2 regions of the Bradyrhizobium genomosp. III genome follow, and region 2 is predicted to be linked to the other one. Evidence: predicted binding sites of a transcription regulator. Region 2 holds the regulator's gene; the other holds the start of a gene.
The links. Region 2 encodes PhoB, which activates phosphate uptake and scavenging genes when phosphate is short. Its sites were predicted from a motif close to TGTCATNNANCTGTCAT; they were not measured.

Region 1 (3,206 bases), on a different contig from region 2:
AAATGAGCCGCGAGAATGCGGAAGTGTGTCTTCCGAATGGATCACGTTTATGGGCAGTCTCGTGCCCCGGACGCAGCGCAGCGTCCCTTTGACGGAGCGCTGCAGAGCCGGGGCCCATGATCGCGGCGAACCGTGTAGCTTCTGGGTCCCGGCTTGGCGCAGCAACGCTCAAGGCGTTGCTGCGCGTCCGGGACACAAGCGTCCCTTACGCGCTCTCCGTCTCCCGGTGCACGTCGTGCACGACGAGGCCCATGCCTTCCTCCGGCATCTTGATCCAGTCGCGGCGCTTCAGCGTGCGCTTGGTGTCTTCATAGCCGCTGGTCCAGTGCTCGCGCATCGAGGTGCCCGAGAACTCGTGGTCCTTGGCGTCGCCCTCATAGGCCTTTTGCTGGTAGATCAGATGCAGGATCGCGATCTCCGGCATGTGGCACAGGCTCGTCTTCAGCTTGCGCTCCTCGTCGGACAGTTGCTCGTCCGGCAGCTTCGCCAGCGCCTTGTGGAGCAGGACCTTGAGATTGTGGGTGCGGCGATAGACGTCGGTGTTGTGGCGCGTGCGCGAGGAATACATGATGTCCTTGTGGCGAGCCATCACGTCCTGGATCGAGCGCGGCAGCACGCCGCGCGCGCTGAACAGGTCGACCTGAAACACCAGCGAATTTGAGCGCATCCTCCTGGTCGAGCAGGTGTTGCAGCGGCGTGTTGGAGACGATGCCGCCGTCCCAGAAATGATCGGTGCCGATCCGCACCATCGGCAGCGCCGGGGGCAGGGCGCCGGAGGCCATGATGTGCTCCGGCTCGATCTCGTCATGGGAATTGTCGAAATAGATGAAATTGCCCGAAAGCACGGTGACCGCGCCGACCGCGAAGCGGACCTTCTTCTCGTTGATGAGATCGAAGTCGACCAGCTCGAGCAGGCTCTCCTTCAGCGGCATGGTGTCGTAATAGCTGGTCGCGGTGCGCGCGCCGACCGGGCTGAACCAGGGATTCATTTGGTGCGGGGTGAAGAATCCGGGCTGGCCCATCGCCGAGGTCATCCAGGCGCTGGTGAGATTGCGCCACTGGCGGAAGACGTCGCCGTCGGGCGTGTAGTGCCAGATCTTGCGGTTGGTGATGCGCTCCCAGAAGATGCGCAGCGCCTCGAGCCGCTTTTCCGGCTTGTTGCCGGCGATGATGGCGGAGTTGATCGCGCCGATCGAGACACCGCAGACCCAGTCGGGCTCGATGCCGGCCTCGTGCAGCGCCTGATAGACACCGGCCTGGTAGGCGCCGAGCGCGCCGCCGCCCTGCAGCACCAGCGCGATGCGATCGCAGCGTTCGGGCCGCCAGCCCCGCGAGGGCGCCTGATGGCTCTGATATGTCGGATGCGACGTGCGGGCGTCCATGGCGATGCCTCCTGCTTGCGCAAGACGATTGCGTCACGTGGTGACGGCGTGATGACAGGGCGGCACCGATGCATCGCCGGCAACGCAGACCGACCACGCTGCAATGGCAGGGGTCGTGCGCCTGACGGAAAAGCTTCACATCGCAGTCAATGAGGATCGCTAGCAATTGCCGCCGATCAGGAACACAGGAGACCAGCGATGCGAAGCGAAGACGTGCTGAGACTTCCGTCCATGCCCGCGGCGGGGCCGAGCTATCCGGCCGGTCCGTATCGGTTCGTCAACCGCGAATTCCTCGTCATCACCTACGAGACCGACCCGGAGCTGATCCGTGCCGGCCTACCTGAGCCGTTGCAGCCGATCGACCAGCCGATCGTGCATTACGAATGGATCAAGATGCCTGACTCCTCCGGCTTCGGCAGCTACACCGAATCCGGCCTCGTCATCCCCGCGCGTCTCAACGGCGAGGACGTCAACTTCGTCTCGCAGATGTATCTCGACGACGATCCGCCGATCGCCGCCGGCCGCGAGATCTGGGGCTTTCCCAAGAAATACGCCCATCCCAAGCTCGAGATCGTCAAGGACACGCTGACGGGCACGCTGGAATATGCCGGCCAGCTCGTCGCCATGGGCACCATGGGCTACAAGCACGAGAGCATGGCCGGCAACGGCGATCTCACCCGCGCCACGCTGTCGAAGACGCAGATCAATCTGAAGATGATCCCGGGCGTCGACGGTCGTCTCGAGGTCTGCCAGCTGGTCGCGATCAACCTCGTCGACATCGTGCCGAAGGGCTCCTGGATGGGGCCGGGCCGGCTGCACCTGGTGCCTCATGTCAACGCGCCGGTCGCCGATTTCCCGGTCCGCCGCTGCCTCGGCGCGCATCATTACATTGCCGATCTGACGCTGCCGTTCGGCCGCGTCGTCCATGACTACATCAGGCAAGCCGAGGCGGCCGCGACCGGGCTGGCGGCGGAATAGGGCGGCATCATCAAACTGTAACACTGGCGTAATTGAGTACCCGCGTGGGGTCCGGAAGATGCCGTCAGCCATCTTCCGAAACGGGGCAGTTGTTGACGGTTGGGGCTATCCATGGCTGAGCCGGCAAAGCTTGCCAGCGCATTATCGAACGCCGAACCCGCCATTCCCGGCCTGGTCTGGGCCTTCCGCCTGCACAGCGACGGCAGTGCCGAGGCGCTGCCGGTCGACCAGCCGATCGAGTTCAGCCATGACGGCCGGCTCTGGCTGCATTTCAACCTGACCGACGCGCGGGCGCGGCCCTGGATCGCGGCGTCGCAGCTGCCGGCGCTTGCACGCGAACTGCTGCTGTCGAGCGACACCTTCCAGCAGCTTCACGTCATCGACCACTGCGTCTACGGCGTGTTTTCCGACCTCGTGCGTGAGATCGACAGCGCGACGGAGGAGACCGCGTTCCTGCGCTTCGCCATGACCGAGCACCTGCTGGTCTCCGGCCGCCATCAGGCGCTGTGCTCGGCGGACGCCACGCGGCGGGTGCTCGAAGGCGGCTACCGCGTCGACAATGTCGCTCATCTGCTCGAAAAGATCGTCGATGAGGTCGCGGACACGCTGGACCGGATGGCCGACAAGCTCGGCCAGGAGATCGACGATATCGAGGAGCGCATCCTCGCCGATGACGCGAGGCCGGAGATGCGCCGCAATCTCGGCCGGCTCCGCCGCACCTGCGTCCGGCTGCATCGGCAGCTCACCGGATTGCGCACGCTGTTTCACCGTCTCGATCAGAAGAACACCGATCATTTGTCGCCGGCGTTGCGGATCCAGGCCGGCAAGCTCGCGCAGCGGCTCGAC
Region 2 (3,206 bases):
CTGTTCGACGAGCCCTGCTCGGCGCTCGATCCGATCTCGACCGCCAAGGTCGAGGAGCTGATCCAGGAGCTGTCCGAGAACTACACGATCGCGATCGTCACGCACAACATGCAGCAGGCGGCGCGCGTCTCCGACAAGACCGCCTTCATGTATCTCGGCGAGCTGATCGAGTTCGACGACACCAGCAAGATCTTCACGTCGCCGAGCGACCGGCGCACGCAGGATTACATCACCGGCCGGTTCGGCTGAGGAGACGCGACATGGGTACTGAACATACCGCAAAAGCTTTCGACACCGACCTCCAGGAGCTCACCCGCCTGGTCGCCGAGATGGGCGGCATCGCCGAACGCATGATCGTCGATTCCGTCGGCGCGCTGATCCGCCGCGACGTCGCGCTCGGCCAGCGCGTCGTCACCATCGATGCCGAGCTCGACGCGCTGCAGAAGCGCATCGAGGAACGCGCGGTGCTCACCATCGCCCGCCGCCAGCCGATGGCGGTGGATTTGCGCGAGATCGTCGGCGCCATGCGCGTTGCGACCGACCTCGAGCGCATCGGCGACCTCGCCAAGAACATGGGCAAGCGCGTCGCCGCGCTGGAGACCGACTTCCATCCGCTGAAACTGTTCCGCGGCCTGGAGCACATGACCGACCTCGTGCAGCAGCAGGTCAAGTCGGTGCTGGACGCCTATGCCGCACATGATCTGCCGGCGGCGATGGCGGTGTGGAAGGGCGACGAGGAAGTCGACGCGATCTGCACCTCGCTGTTCCGCGAGCTCCTCACCTACATGATGGAGGATCCGCGCAACATCTCGTTCTGCATCCATCTGATGTTCTGCGCCAAGAACATCGAGCGGATCGGCGACCACGCCACCAACATCGCCGAGACCGTGTTCTACATGATCGAAGGCCAGGCGATCACCGACAAGCGGCCGAAGGGCGACATGACCACCTTCGCCACGACGGTCCCGAATACCTGAAGACTCAAGGAGCGACGACCCGATGGGCGCACGCATTATGGTGGTTGAGGACGAGGAAGCTCTCACCGAGCTGCTTCGCTACAACCTCGAAGGCGACGGCTATGACGTCGAGACGGTGATGCGCGGCGACGACGCCGACACCCGCCTCAAGGAGCACATCCCGGACCTGATCGTGCTCGACTGGATGCTGCCGGGCCTGTCGGGCATCGAGCTGTGCCGGCGGCTGCGGACCCGTTCCGACACCAAGCAGCTGCCGATCATCATGCTCACCGCGCGCGGCGAGGAGAGCGAGCGGGTGCGGGGACTTGCGACCGGCGCCGACGACTACATCGTCAAGCCGTTCTCGGTGCCGGAGCTTTTGGCGCGCGTGAAGGGCCTGCTTCGCCGCGCCAGTCCTGAGCGACTCGCGACAGTGCTGGCCTATGGCGACATCGAGCTCGACCGCGACAAGCGTCGCGTGGCGCGCTCGGGCCGGCCGATCGATCTCGGTCCGACCGAATATCGCCTGCTGGAGTTCTTCCTGGAGCATCCGGGCCGCGTGTTCTCGCGCGAGCAGCTGCTCGACAGCGTCTGGGGCCGCGACATCTACATCGACGAGCGCACCGTCGACGTCCATATCGGCCGCCTGCGCAAGCTGCTCAATCTCGGCCGCGAGCAGGACCCGATCCGCACCGTCCGCGGCGCCGGCTACGCGCTCGACGATCGGTTCGCGAAGGCGGAGCAGACGTAAGGTTTGCAGGCGTTGGGGTTTGGTGGGCTGCCGCCACATTCTCCGGTGTCGTCCCTGCGAAAGCAGGGACCCATAACCACAGGCAGTGGTTTGGCGAAGACTCGGAGTGACCATCTCGCGCAACAACAGCGCCCTGTGGTTATGGATCCCCGCGTTCGCGGGGATGACACCGAGTTGGTTGAGGCGCCGTCGTGTGACGGCTGCCGTCTTTGCGATCAGCTAAATCCGCTCACCGCGGACCCGGCTTTGCCGGGGCACGCCGGCGATCCGCCGCCGGCTGATACGCCACGCGCGAGTGCTGGGCGCAGTAGGGCAGGCCGGACAGCGCCCTGCCGCCGCAGAAGAAGAAATCCGGGCTGGAGGGATCGCCGACCGGCCAATGGCAGGTGGCCTCGTTCAGCTCGAGCAGCGACAGCCGCTGGCTCATTGGCACCACGTTGTCGTAGGTGACCGGTTCGGCCTCCACCTCGACCTCGAAGGCCTGCGCCAGCGCGGTGTTGCCGCGCGCAATGGGGCGGGTCACCCGCATCATGTGCTGCGCGGGACGCGCCTTGCGCGGCCGGGGCGCTGCCGATGAAGGGCTCTTGGCACGGCCGGACAGACCGAGCCTGTGCACTTTGCCGATCACGGCATTGCGGGTCACATTGCCGAGTTCAGCTGCGATCTGGCTGGCCGAAAGTCCGGCCTCCCAGAGCTTTTTCAGCTGCTCGACGCGATCGTCGGACCAGGTCAAAACCGTCATTGCACCCTTTCCCTCGCTACGCGCCGCCATCCTGGGGCCTCGCAGCGATTGCCTAAGCCTTCAAAAACCCGTGCCGTCAGAATCCCTTAAGGCTCGCCGGGCGCGTGACTGACGCCCGAACGTTTACGCCGGTACAAGAGGACTCTTGGGATCAGAACCGCTGCACGAGATGTCGTATCTGACAATCCAAACGCTACAATATGGCGTGACTCCCGCGCAAGAGTCCGCCGACTCGCTTCCACATGTTCCGTGGTGAAAACCCGCAAAATCGGCACCGCAAGACTACGGATTCAGCGTTTCGCGAGGCTTTCCGGGCGGCATTGACACCCGTCTTGCCAGGCATAAGATAGTCGCGCGTGCCGCCCTTAAAAGGCGGCACGTTTCGTTTTCCGGGCCGGTCGATGGTGCGTTGCGCAATGCACGCGTCACACCGTCCGCAACATTCAAGTGACATCATGACTAACAGCGCAGCGCCGCATTTGCTCCCCGTTTTCGCCAGAGCCGACCTCGGCTTCGAGCGCGGCGAAGGCTGCTGGCTGATCGCGACCAATGGCGATCGCTATCTCGATTTCACCTCGGGCGTGGCTGTGAATGCGCTCGGCCATTGCCACCCGCATCTGATCAAGGCGCTGCAGGAGCAGGCGACGAAGCTCTGGCACATGTCGAACCTGTTCCAGAGCCCGGATGGCGAGAAGCTCGCCAACCGGCTCTGCAACGAGAGCTTTGCCGACTTCGTGTTCTTCTGCAATTCGGGCGC

Region 1: the regulator PhoB is predicted to act here: its motif matches at 1,423-1,439, upstream of IC66_RS0101510 (acetoacetate decarboxylase).

What each region holds. Positions count from the first base shown of each region.
Region 1 is NZ_AJQF01000018.1:26,939-30,144, forward strand. Features, by position in the region: partial or broken gene IC66_RS0101505 (patatin-like phospholipase family protein) at 206-1,382, opposite strand; gene IC66_RS0101510 (acetoacetate decarboxylase) at 1,581-2,360, shown strand; gene IC66_RS0101515 (transporter) at 2,472-3,206, shown strand, end outside.
Region 2 is NZ_AJQF01000056.1:17,944-21,149, forward strand. Features, by position in the region: gene pstB (phosphate ABC transporter ATP-binding protein PstB) at 1-249, shown strand, start outside; gene phoU (phosphate signaling complex protein PhoU) at 261-977, shown strand; gene phoB (phosphate regulon transcriptional regulator PhoB) at 1,000-1,707, shown strand; gene IC66_RS0105320 (GcrA family cell cycle regulator) at 1,937-2,449, opposite strand; gene IC66_RS0105325 (aspartate aminotransferase family protein) at 2,905-3,206, shown strand, end outside.